Undibacterium parvum: one gene and its partner. The protein of the gene in region 2 interacts with the protein of the main gene of each other region in a pairwise test. Links are inferred from orthologs where the notes say so. Each region holds a gene or a part of one and is shown on either strand. Other genes may lie near its edges. The genes, in order: EJN92_RS12790 and ftsB.

Region 1 (10,833 bases), 1.6 Mb from region 2 along the record:
GAGCGAAATGAAAATGGAAAACTTAGGAAAAGTCGGTGTTTTGTTCGGCGGACGCTCTGCCGAACGGGAAGTGTCCATCATGTCTGGCAATGGGGTCTTGTCGGCACTAAAAAGTTTTGGTGTGGACGCGCATGCTTTTGATCCCGCTCAGCGTAGTTTGGCTGATTTAGAGTCAGAAAAATTTGATCGGGTTTTTATAGCCTTGCATGGTCGCTACGGTGAAGACGGTAGTCTGCAAGGTGTCTTGGAGCAGTTGGCGATTCCATATACCGGCAGTGGTGTGATGGCATCCTCGATAGCGATGGATAAAATTTTCACCAAGAAAATTTGGCAGAGTCATCAACTGACTACGCCTAACTATGCGGTGTTGACACTAGGTAGTGATCTGGATCTGGTTAGTGCGGAGTTGGGTTTGCCTTTAATCATTAAACCACCGCATGAAGGCTCGACCATAGGAATTACCAAGGTCAATGTCACAGCTGAGATGGCTGCAGCTTACACTTTGGCGGCCGAGTTTGATGACGAAGTATTGGCTGAAGAGTTTATTCAAGGGCGCGAGTTAACGGTCGCTGTGCTCGGAAAGGGTGCTAATGCTTACGCACTTCCTATCATAGAGATAGTCGCACCTGAAGGTAATTACGATTATCAAAATAAATATTTTACTGACGACACCAAGTATCTTTGTCCGGCGCCTATGGATGCCGCTTTGACTGCTGAGATACAAGCGATGTGTGTCGAGTCGTATCGTGCGATTAATTGCGAAGGCTGGGCAAGGGTAGACGTGTTGCTAAGAGCTTCCGACAATAAACCATTTTTGATAGAAATTAATACCTCGCCAGGTATGACTGGGCACTCCTTGGTGCCTATGGCGGCGCGCGCAGCTGGGATGAGTTATGAAGAAGTCTGCCTGACGATTTTGAAGACCGCAAGTCTGAAAATAAAGCCAGACACAAAAAAGGAAAGTAGTTAAAACACATGTGGCAAGACATCAAAATCTTGAATGCAGCGGCAAATGCTTTGATCGGCATCTTGTTACTCGCACTTTTGATGTCCGGAATCTGGTGGGTAATTCAGCGTCCGATGTTTACTTTGACTGCAATACGAATCGAAGCTGTGGATAAGGGCAATTTGCGACATGTGAATGCCTTGACGATTAGAAATGCCGCGATACCGAAAATCAAAGGGAATTTTTTTACCAGTAATTTAGATTTGGTTAGAAGTGCTTTTGAAACGGTGCCTTGGGTGCGTAAAGCCAGCGTACAAAGAGAGTGGCCGAACAAACTTATTGTGGTGCTTGAAGAGCACGAGGTGCTTGGTACCTGGGGAGATGAGGGGCGACTCATCTCAGCCAAAGGGGACGTGTTTACTGCGAATTTGGCGGAGGCGGAAGAAGATGCCGACCTGATCGAATTTGTTGGCCCGCAAGGAAGCGAGAAAGAAGTGTTGGCGCGCTACTTCGATTTTAAGAAGTGGTTCGCGGTGATAAATCTGGAGCCAGATGCGGTGCAATACTCTAATCGTTATGCTTGGAGTTTGAAGTTGAGCAATGGTATGAAGGTTGAGTTGGGGCGTATGCAAGACGAGTCGAGTTTGAAGAAACGAGTGGATCAGTTATTGGCGGTATATCCGCAGTTGCTCACGAGTTTGCGAGATAGTATTGAAAGTGTGGATATGCGGTATCCGAATGGACTAGCTCTGAAATCGAGTAAGAGTTCCTTGGGATTGAAAAGCAAACTTAAGTAAGTGGAATGACATGACAAAAGATGCAAAAAACCTGATAGTCGGTCTCGATATTGGCACTTCAAAAATCGTTGCGGTGGTAGCCGAAGTCATGCCGGATGGACGGCATGAAGTAATCGGCTTGGGACAACACGAATCCAAGGGACTCAAAAAGGGCGTGGTCGTCAATATTGAGGCAACCGTGGAATCGATACGACGCGCATTGGAAGAAGCAGAGTTGATGGCCGACTGTAAAATTCGGCACGTCTACACGGGAATCGCCGGCAGCCATATCCGTAGCTTCAACTCTAGCGGTATGGTTGCGATTAAGGATAAAGAAGTCACCGCGGCCGATGTCTCGCGCGTCATAGAAACCGCTAAAGCGGTGAATATTCCTACTGACCAGCAACTGCTGCATACCTTGCCACAAGAGTTCATCGTGGATAGTCAGGACGATGTGCGCGAACCAATAGGGATGAGCGGCATCCGTCTTGAGGTGAAGGTTCACATCGTTACCGGTGCGGTTTCTGCGGTACAAAATATCGTCAAATGCGTGCGCCGTTGCGGCCTCGAAGTTTCTGATTTGATCTTGCAACCTATGGCCTCGGCTGAAGCAGTTCTCACCAAAGACGAAAAAGAATTGGGCGTGGTCCTGATTGACATTGGTGGTGGCACTACTGATGTTGCGGTATTTAGTGAGGGTGCGATTCGGCATACTGCGGTGATACCGATTGCCGGCGATCAGATCACCAACGATATCGCGATGGCACTACGCACACCGACCTCGGAGGCTGAAGAAATTAAAATCAGATTCGGTGTTGCTAAACAGGTTCTGGCTGATCCATCCGATACGCTAGATGTTCCTGGTTTGGGTGACCGCGGTCCAAGATCGCTATCACGTCAGGCTTTGGCGGCGGTGATAGAGCCGCGTGTTGAAGAACTATTCGCCTTGGTGCATCAAGTGGTGCGCGAATCAGGCTACGAAGATGTGCTCTCTTCCGGTATCGTTTTGACGGGCGGCTCAGCCATCATGCCGGGGATGGTAGAGATGGCTGAAGACATATTTTTAAAGCCAACTAGATTGGGAATGCCGGTCTATTCTGGTCAGTTGGCGGACGTGGTGCGCAGCCCACGTTATGCGACAGTTTTGGGGTTGTTGTTGGAAGCAAAGAAGCAGTATATGCGCGGGCATATCGTGACCAAACAAGAAGGTTCGGCAAAAGCGGTCTGGCAACGCATGAAAGAGTGGTTTTTGGGGAATTTTTAGATTATTTATACGTATAAATCGCGTATAAAGTAAGCATAAATTGTAGTAATCATTTTATAATGTTGTTATCTGCAGTTTGCATTCGCTAGTCGTGACATAGGGTGATGACTAGCGACTGAAAACTGCCTACTTGGAGGATGCATGATGGAGTTCGATATGGTCGATAACGCTACGCAAGGCACCGTAATCAAGGTGGTCGGTGTTGGTGGTGCCGGTGGCAATGCAGTACAGCATATGATTAACAAGGGTGTCTCTGGCGTCGAGTTCATTTGCGCCAATACTGACGCTCAGGCGCTGACGCAATCCAAAGCACACAATGTGATACAAATCGGTGAAACTGGTTTGGGCGCAGGGATGAAGCCTGAGGTTGGTCGTCAGTTGGCTGAAGAGTCACGCGCGCGAATTGAAGATGCCTTGCGAGGTTCGCATATGGTTTTTATCGCCGCAGGTATGGGCGGTGGAACTGGTACCGGAGCTGCGCCTGTCGTTGCGCAGATCGCCAAGGAATTAGGTGCATTGACCGTTGCGGTGGTTTCCAAGCCATTTTCTTACGAAGGTAAGAAATGTATGGATATCGCTGACGAAGGTTTGGAAGCGCTGTCCAAGCATGTCGATTCTCTCATCATCATTCTCAATGAAAAGCTGGAAGAGATTTACGAAGATGACAGCATGATAGAGTGGCTGCAACACGCCGACAATGTACTCAATAATGCGGTTGCGGGTATCGCTGAAATCATCAATGTACCAGGCCATATCAACGTCGATTTTAACGACGTGAAAACGATTATGGGCGAGCAGGGTAAGGCCATGATGGGAACGGCAACCGCTTCTGGCGTAGACCGCGCCCGTATTGCAGCGGAGCAGGCAGTGGCCTCTCCACTGCTAGACGGTATCGATTTGTCTGGTGCGCGTGGTGTCTTGGTTAACGTTACCGCTAGTCGTAGTCTGAAGGGTAAAGAGATCAAAGAAGTCATGGCAGCGGTACGTGCATTTGCTGCCGATGATGCCTCGATCGCCCAAGGGATTGCGTATGACGATAGCATGGGTGACGATATCCGCGTCACTGTAGTGGCAACAGGTTTGGGCCGTGGCAAGAAAAATATTCAGCTGGTGCAAACACCTATGCTGCGTACCGGTACTCACAATGAGCCTATGATGATGGCGACTACCGCCAGCACTACAGCAAATATGGGGATGACATCGTCGGCCGGCTTCGAAAGCCTGAGTAAGCCAGCGGTATGGCGACGTGAATCAGCCTCTGATCAGGTGCGTGCTTTGGAAAAAAATGGAATGGAAACTTATGATATTCCGGCTTTTTTACGCAAACAAGCTGATTGATCTTGCTTCGCCAAAATATCGTGCGATGTAGTTTGAAATAGTTGAAAAATAGCTCGAAGCAAAACGCCGGCAATCGCTGGCGTTTTGCTTTCTGCAAGAAAATTAAGACTAAGGCATACTTGCGCTCAGCCCGTTTTTTAACAATACACAAAGTTGATGTTTGTTATGAGGCGGTGTACTTTCATCTATTACTGGAGCCAGATATGACTATCAAGATCGCAGAAAAATTACCCGAAGGCAGTTTAGCCGAATTCATCGAAGTCGAATCTGAGGGTTGCTCACTCGGACCAAATACTTTTAGCGTAGCCGATCTGAGCAAAGGTAAGACCATCGCAATTTTTGGTTTGCCAGGCGCCTATACACCAACTTGCTCGGCTAAACATGTACCAGGTTATGTGGAACACGCTGCGGCTTTGAAAGCCAAGGGCGTCGATGAAATCTGGTGTATCTCGGTCAATGATGCGTTTGTGATGGGCGCATGGGGGCGTGATCTGAAAGCGACTGGCATCGTGCGTATGATGGCCGACGGTAATGGCGCATTCAGTAAGGCTTTGGGTTTGGATGCTGATTTTAGTAAATTCGGTATGGGCACGCGTTCCCAGCGTTATTCTTTACTCGCAGTTGATGGCGTAGTGAAGCAATTGAATATTGAAGAAGGCGGAAATTTCGAAGTATCGAATGCAGAAACGATGCTGGCGCAATTGTCCTAATTTTTTTCCTCGTAAAAAAGCGCACAAATTTGTGCGCTTTTTTATTTTTGATGCCAGCTTTTAATTGCTAGTCGCAAGCTACTTACGGGTATCGATTTTGGCAAGCAGATATAATACTCAGATGTTAAAACAAAGAACAATCAAAAAACAGGTCAAAACCATAGGTGTGGGAGTTCACTCCGGTACTAAGGTGGATTTGATACTGCGTCCAGCGCCTATCGATACTGGCATCGTGTTTACCCGTATTGATTTAAACCCGCCCGTGGTATTTGAAGCGCAAGCCTTGAACGTCGGGGATACTCGCATGGCATCGACCTTGACCAATCAAGGTGCGAAAGTGTCTACCGTTGAACATCTGTTGTCTGCTTGTGCTGGCTTGGGCATCGATAATTTATATGTCGATGTCAGTGCTGAAGAAATCCCTATCATGGATGGATCAGCATCTTCTTTCGTGTATCTGCTGCAGCAAGCGGAAATGCAAGAGCAAAACGCAGCGAAAAAATTCATACGCGTTTTAAAGCCGGTAGAAATACGTGAGGGTAGTGGCAAATCCGAAAAATGGGCGAGGTTGGAGCCTTTTGATGGGTATAAGTTACATTTTTTCATAGAGTTTAACCATCCCGCGGTGGATGGTACGACTCAGACCGCCGAGGTGGATTTCTCTAAAGTGTCCTACGTCAAGGACGTGGCTAGAGCCCGCACCTTCGGCTTCATGCAGGATGTAGAGATGTTGCGCGGCATAGGATTGGCGCGCGGCGGATCTATGGAAAATGCTATCGTGATGGATGAATTTCGTATCTTAAACGCCGATGGACTGCGCTTTGATGACGAGTTTGTGCGGCATAAAATTCTCGATGCTATCGGTGATTTGTACCTGATCGGGCATCCCTTATTGGCAAGTTATAGTGCGCATAAATCCGGTCATGGACTGAATAATCAGTTATTGCGCGCCTTGCTGGCGCAGCCTGATGCCTATGAAATCGTGACCTTTGACCAGGAGACACTGGCGCCAGCGTCGTATGCCGAGCAAGAGCGTCGTGAGTGGGCGCTATCTTGATTGTATTTAGCCGCAGCGGATATTTCTAGACTTGGTTGCGCTGTACTAATCTATGTAATGCCGCCCTCAGTTCGGCATTTTGGGGGGTGTCGTCTAAACTATGTTCCAGTGCGTCAAAAGCGTTAATCGCACTGCTAGTGAAAACTAGTTGCTTCACTGGGCTAGGTTTTTCTATGGTTTTCCTAACTTGTACTTTGATCCGTATTGCGTTAATCTGCCAACCGCGCAACTGCAATTGTGCGAGCAATTTAGGCAAAGTTTGTTTCAACTTGCTTGCCAGTGAGGCATTCGGAGCGGCCAAACTTAATTGCTCATCGGCCAGTTGCAGTACTTCACAACTATCAAATACGCCCGGCAGTATGGCGGCACATTCTTTCTGCAATGAGGCATTGCGCTTGATACTTGGTAGTAAAGGCGAAATTTTGTCATTGCGGGCTAAATAGTTGGCGATACCGCTGGCATCGGGTAATTTTCTACCGCGTTTGATATTGAGTTTAAATGGAGGTGGCGTTAATGATTGCATGGATAGCACCTTACCACAGCTGCCGGTTTACCTGTCATAGGGACGCTCACTAATGCAAATCATTTTCATGCATTCCCGCTTCACGCAAGCGAAGTCGATTACTCTCAGTTCTACCCATATTCTATTGTCCGTCCTGGGCTTTTTAACTCTCACGATGTTGTGCTCCGCCGTCATGGCAGCTCTGATACTACGCTTGGCAAGTAGCGATCTGCCTCTGCTGAAAAACTTGGTGCCTGCCAATCTGGCTAGCTTACCAAGCAATGATCCGAATGCCAAAGATCGCTATCTAAAAGAAAACCTAGCAGCGATGGCAATTAAGTTGGGGGAGATGCAAGCGCAATTAATCCGCCTGGATGCCTTGGGCGAACGAGTTCAGGGTTTGGCCGGCGTAAAGCCGGAAGAGTTTAATTTTAAAGACGCGCCCGGACGTGGTGGTGCCGAAACTTCGACCTTGTTGCCCCCCAAAGAATTAAGTCTCTCGCAGTTTCAAGTCGCCTTAGATGCCATGGCTAGTGACCTTGAACATCGCTCAGATTTTATGAGTGTGGTCGAGACCAAGCTGATGGGTTTTAAGTTGCAATCCAAACTATTGCCAACCATACAGCCTGTCAATGTCAGTTATAACGCTTCGGGTTTCGGCTGGCGCTTAGATCCATTCTCAGGTCGCAGTGCTTTTCACGAAGGCATAGATTTTTCTAGTCCTACCGGCACGCCGATAATTGCAGCCGCTGGCGGCGTCATCATTGCCGCAGAGTTTCATCCACAATTTGGCAATATGCTGGAAATCGATCATGGTGGTGAAATCATGACGCGCTACGCACATGCTTCTAAAATTTACGTCAAAGTCGGTGACATCGTCAAACGCGGCCAGCATATCGCCGATATAGGCTCGACCGGACGCTCTACCGGCGCGCATTTACACTTTGAGGTGCATGTCAAAGGCGTGCCGCAAAATCCACATAAATTTCTCAATGCGGGTATCAATCAAGCCAGCATGGCGGCGCTGAACCAAAAATAGCTTGCTCTGCCGATTTGCTGCCATTGCGGGGCGAGTGAGTAAGAATTTTCTGTTGCGCCTATTGATATTCCCTTTTTTGTCACCAATTTTACTTAGTTGCGTGGGCCTGACCAGGCATTTTCTGGTTAATGGCTGGCTCCGTGGTAAAATCGCGAGTTAGTCTATGTTGCTGCCAAGTTAAGTTTGCTGGCAGCTTTTTTCAAGAATCTACTTACTCATTCATAGCATGTCATTCCTGACCAAGATATTCGGCAGCCGTAATCAACGGCTCTTGAAACAATACCAAAAAACGGTGCGTGATATCAACGCCCTGGAACCCACGCTGGAAGCCTTGTCGGATGAGCAGTTGCAAGCAAAGACAGGCGAATTTAAAGAGCGTATCGCCAAGGGAGAAACTCTAGACGCGATCTTACCTGAAGCGTTTGCGGTGTGTCGTGAGGCCAGTAAACGCGTCTTGAAAATGCGCCATTTTGACGTGCAATTGATAGGCGGTATGGTTTTGCATTTTGGCAAAATCGCGGAGATGGGCACAGGCGAAGGTAAAACCTTGATGGCCACCTTGCCGACTTACCTCAATGCCTTGTCTGGTAAAGGCGTGCACGTGGTCACCGTCAATGATTATCTGGCGCAGCGCGATGCCGAGTGGATGGGTACTTTGTACGGCTGGTTAGGGCTCACAACCGGTATCAACCTCTCGCAGTTGGAGCACGACGCCAAGCAAGCTGCATATGCCGCCGATATTACTTACGGCACCAATAATGAATTCGGTTTCGATTATCTGCGCGATAACATGGTGTATGAAGCCAAAGACAGAGTGCAACGCGCACTTAACTTCGCCGTGGTCGATGAAGTCGATTCCATTCTGATCGATGAGGCACGCACACCTTTGATCATTTCTGGTCAGGCCGAGAGTCATACCGAGCTGTACTACAAAATTAATGAAGTACCGAAGATGCTGACGTTACAGATCGGTGAGGAAACTCCCGATGGTAAAGGTCATATCGAGGTGGCGGGCGACTACACCAAAGACGAAAAAGCACATCAAGTCTTGTTGACTGAAGATGGCCATGAGCATGCCGAGCGTCTGCTGACGCAAATGGGCTTGTTGCCAGAAGGCGCATCTTTGTATGATGCCGCAAATATCTCTTTGATCCATCATTTGTATGCAGCCTTGCGCGCGCATGCTCTGTATTTTAAAGATCAGCACTATGTGGTGCTGAACGATGAAATCGTGATCGTCGATGAATTTACTGGTCGTATGATGACAGGGCGTCGTTGGTCGGATGGTCTGCATCAGGCGGTGGAAGCGAAAGAAGGCGTAAAGATTCAGAACGAGAATCAAACTTTAGCCTCGATCACTTTCCAAAATTATTTCCGTATGTATGTGCGCTTGTCAGGCATGACAGGAACGGCTGATACCGAAGCCTACGAATTCCAGGAAATCTACGGTCTGGAAACTGTGGTGATCCCACCGAATCGTCCTTCGCAGCGTAAAGATAGACAAGATCAGGTGTATAAGACAGCGCAAGAAAAATACAATGCGATGTTGGTCGATATTAAAGATTGTTATGAGCGCGGTCAGCCAGTTTTGGTGGGAACCACCTCGATCGAAAACTCTGAGATGTTGTCGGAGATTTTGACTAAAGCCAAACTCCCGCATAACGTCCTTAATGCGAAACAGCATGCGCGCGAAGCGGAAATTATTGCGCAGGCGGGTCGTCCTAAGGGCATTACCATCGCTACCAATATGGCCGGTCGTGGTACCGATATTGTGCTCGGTGGTAACGTCGCCAAGCAGGTGCAATTGATAGAAGCCGATAGCAAATTGTCGGATGCCGACAAGCAAACTCAGTCGCAAAAATTGCGCGATGAGTGGAAATCTTTGCACGAGCATGTAGTCAGCGCTGGTGGTCTGCATATCATCGGTACTGAACGCCACGAATCACGTCGCGTTGATAATCAATTGCGTGGCCGTTCTAGTCGCCAAGGTGATCCTGGATCTTCTCGTTTTTATCTGTCGCTCGATGATGCCTTGTTGCGTATCTTCGCCGGTGACCGCGTGCGTGCCATCATGGATAGATTGAAAATGCCGGAAGGCGAGCCTATCGAAGCCGGTATTGTGAGTCGCTCGATTGAGTCGGCGCAACGCAAAGTGGAAGCGCGTAACTTCGATATTCGTAAGCAATTGCTGGAATACGATGACGTCGCCAATGATCAGCGTAAAGTCATCTACCAGCAACGTAACGAATTACTCGAAGCGCACGATATGTCTGAGATGATTACTTCTCTGCGTAGCGGTATGTTTGAAGAAGTAGTGCGTACTTACGTGCCTGAAGAATCAGTAGAAGAGCAATGGAATGTCGCCGCTTTGGAAGCCACGCTGGCGGCCGAATGGTCACTCGATCTGCCTATCGCAAAAATGCTTGCGGCTGAACCAAATCTGAGCGACGAAGATATTCTGGAACGGGTCCAGGCTGCCGCCAATGCTGCTTATGAGTCTAAGCTGACTATCGTCGGTAAGGATGCGTTCGCCGGCTTCGAGCGCAGCGTCATGTTGCAGAGTATCGATAGCCATTGGCGTGAACATCTGGCAGCTTTGGATCACTTGCGTCAGGGCATACATCTGCGCGGCTACGCCCAGAAAAATCCTAAGCAGGAATACAAACGCGAAGCTTTTGAATTATTTGCGCAGATGCTAGATTTGATCAAGAACGAAGTGGTCAAGACCGTGGTCACGGTGCGCATACAATCGCGTGAAGAAATCGAAGCAGCCGAGCAGCAAATGGCCGCAGCGCAAATCGAAAATGTGCATTATCAACATGCAGACTTCGATGCGAATGCGACACCGGAAGAAATGTTGGCACCGACTGCAAATCCTGAGCACAGTGCGAATCAGCCTCAAGTCGATCATGGCTTTAAAGTCGGACGCAACGATGCCTGTCCTTGCGGTAGCGGTAAAAAATACAAGCAATGCCATGGTAAATTGGCCTAGGAATAGTTTGTAAATTAATACAGAAAGGGGCGGAATTTTCTGCCCCTTTTTTATTCCCTGACTCTAATTTTTGTTGTTAAATAGGCAGAAAAAAAGCGTCGAATGTGGGCGGTGTTGAGTCGATTTCGTATTTTTGATATTGAAAAATAAAGCTTCTTTGCTATATCCGCGTGATTATTTAACTACCTCGCCGTGAATAAGTGCAAAGA
Region 2 (10,873 bases):
GTGAGACCCAGCCGCATTATTTTATTTTGTTGGCGAATTTCTTATTTTAAATTGATCGTTTAGGAGAATTGAATGAGTGCTATTGTTGATATTATCGGTCGTGAAATCATGGATTCACGCGGTAATCCTACCGTTGAATGCGATGTCTTGCTGGAATCTGGTGTTATGGGGCGTGCCTCAGTACCTTCCGGTGCCTCGACCGGTAGCCGCGAAGCGATGGAGCTGCGGGACGGCGATAAATCGCGTTTTCTGGGCAAGGGCGTACTCAAAGCCTGCGAGAACATCAACACAGAAATAGCCGAAGCGATCATGGGTTTAGACGCTAACGAACAAGCTTTTCTGGATCGTACTTTGATCGATTTAGATGGTACTGAAAACAAATCGCGCCTAGGTGCAAACGCCATGTTGGCAGTTTCCATGGCTGTCGCCAAAGCGGCCGCTGAAGAGGCTGGCTTGCCGTTGTATCGTTACTTCGGTGGTTCGGGCGCCATGCAAATGCCAGTGCCGATGATGAATGTCATCAACGGCGGCGCACATGCCGATAATAATCTGGATATTCAAGAATTCATGATTATCCCGGTTGGTGCACCTAGTTTTCGCGAAGCAATACGTTACGGTGCAGAAGTTTTTCATGCACTTAAAAAAATCCTGCACGACAAAGGTTTAACGACAGCTGTTGGCGATGAGGGTGGATTTGCACCATCAGTAGAAAATCATGAATCTGCCATCAAACTGATTATTCAAGCGATAGAAGCCGCTGGCTACGAGCCAGGCACACAAATCGCTCTTGGCCTCGATTGCGCCGCTAGCGAATTCTACAAAGACGGTAAATATCACTTGGAAGGCGAAGGACTGACTTTGTCGGCTACTGATTTCACGAATTTGCTGGCAACTTGGGTCGACAAATATCCTATCATCTCTATCGAAGACGGCATGGCCGAAGGCGATTGGGACGGCTGGGCAATTCTGACAGAGAAACTCGGAAAAACAGTGCAGATCGTTGGCGATGACTTGTTCGTCACCAATACCAAGATCTTCAAAGAAGGCATACAAAAAGGCATCGCTAATTCGATACTGATCAAAATTAATCAGATTGGTACTTTGACCGAAACTTTTGCCGCTATCGAAATGGCTAAGCGCGCTGGCTATACAGCGGTAATCTCACATCGCTCTGGCGAAACCGAAGACAGCACGATTGCTGATATCGCCGTCGGTATGAACGCTCTGCAAATTAAAACAGGATCTATGTCCCGTTCTGATCGTATGGCAAAATACAATCAACTCTTGCGCATCGAAGAAGATTTGGGTGAAGTGGCTAGTTACCCAGGCCGCGACGCTTTCTATAATTTGAAGTAAGCTTTATTTGTAAAAGGGAGAGCATTTGTTCTCCTTTTTTATGTACTTTATTTTTGATAGATTAAAACTCAATGCGCTTACTTGCCATCGTGTTCGTCACCTTGTTATTGTTGATTCAATATCCGCTGTGGTTGGGTAAAGGCGGTTGGCTGCGCGTTTGGGAATTAGATAGGCAAGTAAGCGCAGCGCAAAAGAAGAATGAAGATCTGAAAGAGAGAAATAATAAACTCGCTTCAGAAGTTGAAGATCTAAAAATAGGTACAGGCGCTGTAGAAGAACGCGCTCGTTTTGAGTTGGGAATGATTAAGAGAGATGAAATCTTTGTACAGATACTTAATGCTGGCACCGAATTAAAATCCAACCCGGCAGCAGCTTTAGGAAGTAAGCCAGTTATTGGTGCGCGGCAATAGCAAAGTAAGCGAATCGGAGAGGCAAATAATAGCCTGGTATTTCGCATAATTTATATTATGTAAAATTGAAGTTCAAAATTTACGCATCAATAGAAGCGATATTTAACCGTTCGGCGAAGTAAAAGTAGTCACTTAGTGGACGTAAATGTGGAACTTCCCGAATAAAATGAAATAAATCTGATACCCTTACTGCAATAAGTATTTGAATTTAATGATTTATTCACGTTTGTTGCGACAGAAACGCGCTAATGTAAAACTTTGGACTCTACTTACCTAATGCTTTGGTCCATTTCAATCAGTCCAAATTATTACGTTAATCGGAATGCTTTAACGTAAAAGTATCCGGTTGAAAACATTGCTCTCGCTAGTCATTATTCTGTCTTTCTTCGCTTAGCTCGCGTAGTCGGTTGAATGGCCGCCGCATTTTTTGCAGCTCCCAATTCGCATTCATGCAGCTTACGAAGAAGCAAGTCTCTCTCTACAGCCGAGCCTGCCAAGGCATGAGTATTGTTGGAAATCTGAATTTTTAACTGTATTAGTTCGCGATTGACAATCTCGCGAGCTTCAGAAGCGGCTTGAATCGCACCTTCTAAATTGCCTATTGTTTGCCTCAGGTTGGCCATCTGAGACTGAAACGCATTGGATTCAGCGTGATGCACGTCGACCTTCATTTTGTATTCAACGCGCGCTGTTTCTAGTGCTTTTTGAAGCCTAATATTAGCTGTGCGCTCTCGATCGATTTCTAGAAGCGCCCGTCTTTCCGCTGACGCCAGTCTATCTTCGTTTAATTTTGCTGAAGCACGGAGTTTTTCCATTTCTAAGACCAGCTCACGGAGAGCATCATCTAGTTTCGCATTACTTACGGATATATCATTTTTTGAGTCTTCCAATTGAGATTCGAGCGATGAGTTCGTCGATATTAAGGCTGTAATTTCGTGTTTGAGTACATCACATTCAGTATGCGTTTCCATTAGTTCTTTTTGCATGCTATTAAATGTTGATATTGCTTGGTCGCGGGCAGCAACCGCCAAATTGGCCTTGTCATTTGCCTGTTCAACCTGCAACAGCACATCAACCTTCAAAGATGCCAGCGTTTCTTGAGCGGCATTTTGGGCCGCTGACCACAAAGTGGCAACGAGATCTCCCGCTGCGGTTTTCAAGGATTCCGGCAAATCGGGATGACTAACAGTCACCCTGCTTTTGTCGCGCAGGTTTTCCCAGAAACGATTCAGGGCTTCCGCAGGTGCCGACATGCTGCCTTTTCGCACCAGCTGGTATAACTTATTGGCTGTCGGCGTCATTCCATAGCGGAAGAACATGGCCACACACACTTCACGATACAGATCCTGTGTCTGTGGGAATTGATTGCGAAGTACGTCGATGTCCGCCAAGAGCATGCGCTCATTCTGTTCAAGAGTATCCATATATTCATTCATTGAAGTTATTGGTTGATAATACAACGTATTACGTTATATTTCCAACTTTTAAATCAATAAATATGACATTACTCTTATAATGTCTATTATTATTGATAATATTGAATAATCAACGATCTTCATCGCATGAAAATTTCCTCGGTCATTGATACAAAGCCTGGCTCAGTACTCAGTAAAATATCCAGCGGCTTAACGTCTGTGATCTTGAGAAAGATTCGTGTTTGAATAGGCCTAACTAAAACTGTCTGGCTAGTAGCTTCTTAGCAGTAAGCTCGGCTATTGTTAGGCTCGCCCAATAAATGGTTCCATTGAAAATCAATTATTGGCACTACTCAATGGAGCCATATGACGTCACACTGCCTCCATTAGATCGCCTTCTACGCTGTGCGCACTAGCCGTTGCGTATTTGCGGTCGCCCATTTTCCAACATTGAGGATATTTATCGTGAGTGCGATGTTTGATGAAGTTTTGCATAAAATTACCATCGTCGGCGGTGGTGCCGGCGGCCTGGAATTAGCGGTGCGCCTGGGCCAGCAATTAGGCAAGAAGAAGAAAGCCCTGATTACCCTGGTCGATGCCAGCCCTACCCATTTGTGGAAGCCGCTACTGCATCAGGTCGCGGCTGGCACCTTAGATAGCCAAGCGGATGAGAGAGAATATTTCGCCTTAGCGCGCGCCAATCATTTTGAATTCCGCCTGGGGCGCATGAATGGCCTGGACAGACGCTATAAGAAAATTTTTCTGGCACCGACTTTGGATGAGAATAATGAGGAGCTATTGCCCACCCAGTCGATCGCTTACGATAGTTTGGTGCTAGCACTGGGTAGCCAGAGTAATGATTTTGGCACTAAGGGCGTGCGTGAGCATTGCATCATGCTCGATACCTTAGCGGCGGCCGAGCGTTTCCACAAAAAACTGGTGAATTGTTGCCTGCGCGCGCAGTCATTGGCGCAGGTCGCAGGCGAAGGTCGCTTCACCGTCACGATCATAGGAGGCGGCGCGACTGGGGTCGAGCTAGCGGCCGAGCTGCACATGACCACTAAAATATTATCCAGCTATGGCTTGGTAAATTTTCATCCTGAAAAAGACTTGAAGATTGTCTTGGTCGATGCCGCCCCGCGCTTACTGCAAATGCTGCCTGAACGCCTTGCGGCAGCGGTCGCCAAAGAGTTGCGCAGTATCGCCGTGGAAGTTCACACCAATGAAAAAGTAGTGGAGGTCAGCAAAGACGGGGTCATGATGGCCAGCGGAAAATTCATCCCCAGCGGTATCGTGGTGTGGGCGGCAGGTATCAAGGCCGCCGATTTCTTAAAGGATATCGATGGACTGGAAAGCAATCGTATCAATCAATTGGTACTCAACGCGCAATTGCAAACTAGCCGCGATCCGGCCATTTTTGCGATCGGCGATTGCTGCGCCTGCCCGCAAGGAGAAGGCCTGCCTGCAGTGCCGCCACGCGCCCAGGCCGCGCATCAGCAAGCGAGCCTACTGGCCAAATCGCTGATACGCATGCTCAATGGCAAAGAGTTGCTGACTTATCGCTACACCGACCACGGCTCTTTGCTCTCGCTAGGAAATTACAGTACCGTCGGTAGCTTGATGGGGGCGCTCGCGAGTGGCTCTATCTTCATCGAAGGCACAATCGCCAAATGGATGTACTGGTCGCTACACAAGCATCATCAAGTGGTGGTCTACGGCTGGTTTCACACCTGGCTGGCCACTTGGGTCGCCAGCATAGACAGGGTCAGAAATCCGCGCATCAAGCTGCACTGACTACGCAAACTACACGCCACGCCCCACACGTGTAGGCGCATATTCCATGCGCTTGCTGGCAGCATTTGGGCCTGCAGGCCGCATAGGGATTGCGTAAGCGCTCCCTATTCAAACAAAATCGAGCACCATGCTGGGTTGAATTTGCAACAGAAAATGTAAATGATGTAAGTGGCAGCGCAACAGGGCAATTTTAGACGGCCATACAGGCCCTGATTGAGCGCCTGCGCAGTTTTTAATGAGATTCCTCGTTCACCCCTGCCCCCCCCTATGGCTAGCGTTTATTACGAAGACTGTTAGCCTGCCGTGCATTAACCAAATATCTAGGCAAAAACAAAATAAACTTAGGAGTCATGAGAAAACTGAATCAATAGTGCAGTATATGTCTCTTTTTTTTGAAAATTTCTGGCGATAAACTGGTTTTGTCCTTGAGCAAGATCTTTCTCAGGGCAAGCCGATCACGGCATGGGACAGATGGAAATTTCAATATGAAAAAATATTAGGAGTAAGGCATATGGCGCACGAAAAATCAGTAGAAGTAGATCACATCAACTTTGCATCACAACAGCGCAGGCAATTCATGCGCGGCGCCGGGGCCTTGGCGCTCGCTGGTCTGGCGCTGCCTTTGACCGCATGCGGTGAAGATCCAGATGAACCTATTCCACCACAGCCGCCCGAGCCTTTACCACCACCGCCTCCGGTGACGACTTATCTGGTGCCGAAAGAAGGCGCATCGCACGCCGCTACCTGGATGGCTTACGGTGCCTCGGTCTCGGCCTGGGGTAACTTCAACGGCACCCCAGAAGAGCGCGATATGTCGAATAGCCGCCTGCTAGCGCGTGAAGATCTGATGCGTATCGCGGCCCAATTGTCGCGCTTTGAAGACGTCACCATGCTGGTGGCAAATAACACCGATCTGGCCGAAGCCAATCGCTTGCTCGATAAAGTGTTTGCCGGCACCGGCAACTTCAATCGCTGGAACCCAAGCACCAACATAGGCGTAGACGGTAAAATTTTTAGTAATGGGCGCGCCCTGCCAGCGATGAACCGCAATCGCATCGAGTTGCTGATCAAGACCGACAACGCCAGCAATCGCAATCAGGCTAATTGTGCCCATCCCCTCGAAAAGGTAAAAGTTTCTTTTTGGAATAGTCTTGAACACTGATTACTTGTAATATTCTTACCGAAATAATCCGTTTTTTCTTGCTTATTTGTATATCCGTAATAATGAATTAGCGTCCAACCTTAACGTTTTTACCTTTTCGAGGGAATGGGCTGTATCCCTACAGGGGGTTGTAAGCCCAAAGCCCAGATTATTTTGGATGTCTTTTAAATCAATGAGTTATGAATCAAAACACTCGTTCCGGGTCGTCATGCTGCAGGTATTTCTAACCACTTACCTCTGCTCAGACGTCCAGCCATGCTCCATAGGCATGGATATCAATCATCGGGACTGTCGCGGTAGCCTGGAGTCGGGCGATTAATTCGAAAAGAAAAGCGGTGGCTGGTTTGCCTGATTCGTGAATGTTATACGCGGCGGTCGCCTCATCATAGTCAAACACTCCATGCGATGCGACACAGCCCAGATCGAGCTTGCCGCCGGCATCGCCGCTCAAGAGAACCGCGCGCATTGCATCGCCAAGCGGTGGGTTCCAGTTGCTGCCAAGAGTCAATATACCGCCAATAATCGGCGTCAGCGCCTTCGGCGGATAAGTTCCACCAGCATGGGGAATTGGCAGGCTGGTTCGGTGTAATTTGCGTACGCTAGCAACTTTTTCCTGCGCATACGCTACTAATGTAGCGTTGATTGATTGTTTGGCTTCAAACACCGCGTAGACGCTTTCCGCAGGAATAATGAATTGATCACCATGCCGAAATATGAAAGGCGAATACTGGCGGTCGAACACTACAACGTCGATCTGATCGGGGTCGTCTCAGAAAACGGAAAATAAAGCACGCTAAGCGTGCGTGGAGGCTGGCACCCAGCGGTACAGCGTCGGAATGGACACGCCGAGGTTCTTGGCCACGTCCTTGGGCGGCACCCCGCTGGCCAGCAGCTTCTTGGCCGACTCGATCTTGCTGTCGGTCATCTTCGGCTTGCGGCCGCCTTTGCGGCCGAGCTGCTTGGCGACTTCCAGCCCGGCGCGGGTGCGCTCGACGGTCAGCTCGCGCTCCATTTCGGCAAGGCTCGCCATGACGTGGAAGAAGAACCGCCCGGATGGTGTGCCGGTGTCGATGGAGTCGGTGAGGCTCCTGAACTGGACACCGTGCTTGTGCAGATCGCCGACCAGATCGACCAGTTGCTTGACCGACCGGCCCAGCCGGTCGAGCTTCCAGACGACCAAAGTATCGCCTTCGCGCAGCATTTCGAGCGTCTTGGCCAAGCCAGGCCGGTCTGCCCGCGTGCCACTCACCTTGTCCTCGAAGACCTTTTTACATCCGGCCTTGCTCAAGGCTTCGCGTTGCAGCTCCAGGTTCTGATCCTGCGTCGAGACGCGCGCATAGCCAATCAACATGGCTTGTCTCGCGCCCGGTCGATGCGTTCCTGCATCGCCTGCATCACTTCTTCGTGGGTGTACGATCTGGCGTTGGCGTCGGTGGCTTGCCGCAGGGCTTCCTCAACCTCGCGCGTCATCCGCTCGTAATCCTCCGGCCACAGCGCTTGCTCCATGCGCAGCGACGCCTGACCCAGCAGGTGCAGCAGGCTGAACAGCCGCATGTCGTTGGTGGCGACGATGCGCTCCCGAATCTGCTCCTGAATAGCTTCGCTAGCCCGATGCGCTTGTGGTGTGGCAGTCCCCTCGTAGTCAGCGGGGAATTCCGCTTCCTCGGCAATCCTTGCCCAGGCGCTGGCCAGCGCCTCGATGGTTGACGTGCTCATTTCCGCCGCTCCTGTGCTCTTTGGCGAATCAACCGGCCAAGGGGCCTCGACGCGAAAACCAGCAGCATCACGCCTATCGGATACCAGGTCGAGAAGACCACCAAGGCATCGAAGGCTGGCCGTCCGGTGTTGGTAGGCAGTACGGCGGTCACAGCCATCAACCCGCCGACCGTCCAGATGATGCGCCACACGTAGGGCATCACGCGGGGCACGTAGCCGTCATCGAAAGCGGTCTGGTAGTAGCGGCGCAGGCCGCGCTCGGCAAGCGCCTGGCGCTGCCGCTCCGACAGCGCATCCGTCCGGCCATACCAGCGCCGGAATGGTGGACAGCGCAGCAGCAAAGGGGTGAAGAGGATCATCACCGCCACGATCGCGACACCCCACGCCATGACGGCGCCGGCATCGGGCCGCTTGGCGTTCTCGATCACGGGCGCGAAGACGCCCGGAGCACCGATCATCCAGAACAGCGCAATGTGCTGATGGAAGGAGAGCTTCATTTGCTCATCCACTTGCGCAGCAGGCGCTTTTTCAGGGAGGCGCGTTCTTGCGGGTTGCGTCCCTTGTGATTGGCGATGCGATCCGCCGTGGCGGCCTGGCGCTTGACGGGCCAGTAGGAGCGGCCATCCTTGCCCATCGACCAGACGCTGCTGGCCTGGTTTTCCAGCAGGGGCAGATGGGCGCTCAGGGCTTCGGGCGACGCGCTGGTCAGCGCCGTGCGCTCACGGGTGCGCCAGCGCTGATGCCAGAGCTTCTTGTCCTCGCGCTCGCTGCCGCAGGTCGTGTGCCCGACGATGGGTGTTTTGCGGCGGCTGCGGCTCATAACGTAGTGGTCTCCAAGAACATTCAGGACTGATCCCAGGCGTCGATGGTCAAGACCTGATCGGCAGGACAGGCGGCTACGCGGTCGGGAACTGGATGGTGTTCAGTCTCATGCCGACCCCATTCGATTGATCGCGTCGCTTGCGGCACGCTGCGACGCAAGGAGGTTTGCGACCTGGTTTAGCAGCCGTGTCCGCTGCATGTCTGTTACCTATCTCCCCGACCGCTCATTGGACCAACTCCAGAGATTGGGCTCTATCGCTCAGCCAATACGAAACCGGCATTGGCTGATGCCACAACCGAGACGAACACAAATGGCTCGGTACCTGTATTTCGCGCCCCGTGCACTTGGCCCGGTCTTGCCACGGCTATCTCACCTTCCCTGAGGGCACGAACAATCCCATTGCCCTGAAAGTAATCAGCCATTCCCGACAAAACAGTCCACGTGTCTTGGCCGTGAGGATGAATGTGAGCCGCAATTTCCTGCCCGGGATGGACATGCCAAACCACGATAATTGAGTCTCGGGTTTCAAGCACAACGGAACGAATAGGCTCGCCTTCGGACGGCTGAACATACTCGGCTACAGAAAATATTCTCGATTCAACAGTCATCGGAGATCCCTCTTTCACAGTGCACCCAGACAGGCTGGATATGAGTTCTAACTCGAATTTTAACGGGAGGCTGGTCGTGCGGTCGTGCAGTTGCCGATGAGCGTGTCGGCTGCTGCCTCCTTGCCCACCAGCGAACTCACGTCCGTTGCGGCCATCCAGAAGGTCTTGCCCGAGCGCGGCTCATAGGTCGCGGGATCGAACACGCCAGAGGGGCCGAACATCGGCGGCTTGATTGGTCATGGCTCCATGCCTTTGTCGTTACGGTCTTCATCGTCGGCATCCTGACGCACGGCGGGCAATTGCTGGAGCAACGCCGGCAGCCATTCCTGTACCGTCTCCCACACCACATCGAGGTTGATGTCGAAATAGCCGTGAGCCATGCGATTACGCATATTGCGCATGCTGCGCCACGGCACGTCGGCATGCGCCTGGGTGAACTCGACGTAGCCATCCATCACCTTTGTGGCCGCCTCGCCGATGACGATCAGGCTCATGATGACGGCCTGCTGGGTGCGCTTGTCGGCCAAGAAGTCGTCCTTGGCCATCCCTTCCACGAAGCTGCGCGCATCGGTTGCGGCCTGCTGAATGTGGTCGAGGTAATCGGGCAGGCGGTTCTCGCTCATATCGGTTGCGCCTCCGCGAGCACCTTGGCCCGGAACTTCGGCGGCAGGTCGCCGGGAGTCAGCAGATCGACGTCAACGCCGAGCAGCGATTTCAGTTCTTCTTCCAAATCGCCCAAGTCCAACAACGTGGCACCGGGCAGCGCATCGACCAACAGGTCGAGGTCGCTGCCATCCCGGTCGGTGCCATGCAGCACCGAGCCGAAGACGCGCGGGTTCGCGGCGCGAAAGCGGCCTACCGCTTCACGCACTGCGCTTCGCTTCATGTCAAGCACAACAGACGGTCGCATGCGCATCCTTTCTTATCGAAACTCGTTGAGATGATATGCAATCAAGAATAGAATTTCAAGAACTATTTTCGAGAATCGCAATGCCTTGATTCCCGTGCCGCGCCGGTTGCCTTGGCGGGCTTGTCACAAACCTACGTTTTCAAGAAGAAGGAAACCGCATGCCCCGCCGTTCGATCCTCTCCGCCGCCGAGCGCGAAAGCCTGCTGGCGTTGCCGGACACCAAGGATGAGTTGATCCGTCACTACACGTTCAGCGAAAGCGACCTCTCCATCATCCGGCAGCGGCGCGGCCCGGCCAATCGGCTGGGCTTCGCGGTGCAGCTCTGCTACCTGCGCTTTCCCGGCGTCATCCTTGGCGCTGATGAGCCACCGTTCCCGCCATTGCTGAGACTGGTCGCCAACCAGCTCAAGGTCGGCATCGAAAGCTGGGACGAGTACGGGCAGCGTGAGCAGACCCGACGCGAGCACCTGGTCGAGCTGCAAACGGTGTTCGGCTTCCAGCCGTTCACGATTGGCCACTACCGGCAGGCTGTCCAGTTGCTGACCGAGCTGGCCATGCAAACCGACAAGGGCATCGTGCTGGCCAGAGCCTTGATCGAGCACCTGCGGCGGCAGTCGGTCATTGTGCCCGCCCTCAACGCCGTCGAGCGGGCGAGCGCCGAAGCGATTACCCGCGCCAA

The links.
Region 1: the proteins of ftsB (region 2) and EJN92_RS12790 interact in binary tests that used the Escherichia coli proteins (3 or more experiments, as listed by UniProt). The link is inferred for Undibacterium parvum from one-to-one orthologs.

Annotation. Positions count from the first base shown.
Region 1 is NZ_CP034464.1:2,924,780-2,935,612, forward strand. The notes cover bases 1-2,859. They hold EJN92_RS12790 (cell division protein FtsQ/DivIB), read left to right. Parts: upstream 1-975; coding sequence 976-1,743; downstream 1,744-2,859. Other genes in these bases: EJN92_RS12785 (D-alanine--D-alanine ligase), read left to right, coding at 1-970; ftsA (cell division protein FtsA), read left to right, coding at 1,754-2,859. In the rest of the region: more of ftsA, read left to right, coding at 2,860-2,986; cell division protein FtsZ, read left to right, coding at 3,131-4,324; EJN92_RS12805 (peroxiredoxin), read left to right, coding at 4,528-5,034; lpxC (UDP-3-O-acyl-N-acetylglucosamine deacetylase), read left to right, coding at 5,156-6,091; EJN92_RS12815 (DciA family protein), read right to left, coding at 6,117-6,614; EJN92_RS12820 (M23 family metallopeptidase), read left to right, coding at 6,667-7,632; preprotein translocase subunit SecA, read left to right, coding at 7,859-10,624. UniProt on the Escherichia coli protein: Essential cell division protein. May link together the upstream cell division proteins, which are predominantly cytoplasmic, with the downstream cell division proteins, which are predominantly periplasmic. May control correct divisome assembly.
Region 2 is NZ_CP034464.1:4,498,710-4,509,582, forward strand. The notes cover bases 198-3,096. They hold ftsB (cell division protein FtsB), read left to right. Parts: upstream 198-1,427; coding sequence 1,428-1,766; downstream 1,767-3,096. Other genes in these bases: eno (phosphopyruvate hydratase), read left to right, coding at 198-1,356; EJN92_RS19610 (DNA-binding protein), read right to left, coding at 2,138-3,096. Outside these bases: more of eno, read left to right, coding at 73-197; more of EJN92_RS19610, read right to left, coding at 3,097-3,202; EJN92_RS19615 (NAD(P)/FAD-dependent oxidoreductase), read left to right, coding at 3,656-4,975; EJN92_RS19620 (hypothetical protein), read left to right, coding at 5,487-6,137; EJN92_RS19625 (DUF6602 domain-containing protein), read right to left, coding at 6,379-6,891; EJN92_RS19630 (recombinase family protein), read right to left, coding at 6,931-7,488; EJN92_RS19635 (hypothetical protein), read right to left, coding at 7,482-7,853; EJN92_RS19640 (hypothetical protein), read right to left, coding at 7,850-8,350; EJN92_RS19645 (hypothetical protein), read right to left, coding at 8,347-8,673; EJN92_RS21480 (hypothetical protein), read right to left, coding at 8,697-8,834; EJN92_RS19650 (cupin domain-containing protein), read right to left, coding at 8,928-9,284; EJN92_RS21645 (hypothetical protein), read right to left, coding at 9,344-9,505; EJN92_RS19655 (HepT-like ribonuclease domain-containing protein), read right to left, coding at 9,521-9,907; EJN92_RS19660 (nucleotidyltransferase family protein), read right to left, coding at 9,904-10,194; EJN92_RS19665 (Tn3-like element ISPa38 family transposase), read left to right, coding at 10,353-10,873. UniProt on the Escherichia coli protein: Essential cell division protein. May link together the upstream cell division proteins, which are predominantly cytoplasmic, with the downstream cell division proteins, which are predominantly periplasmic.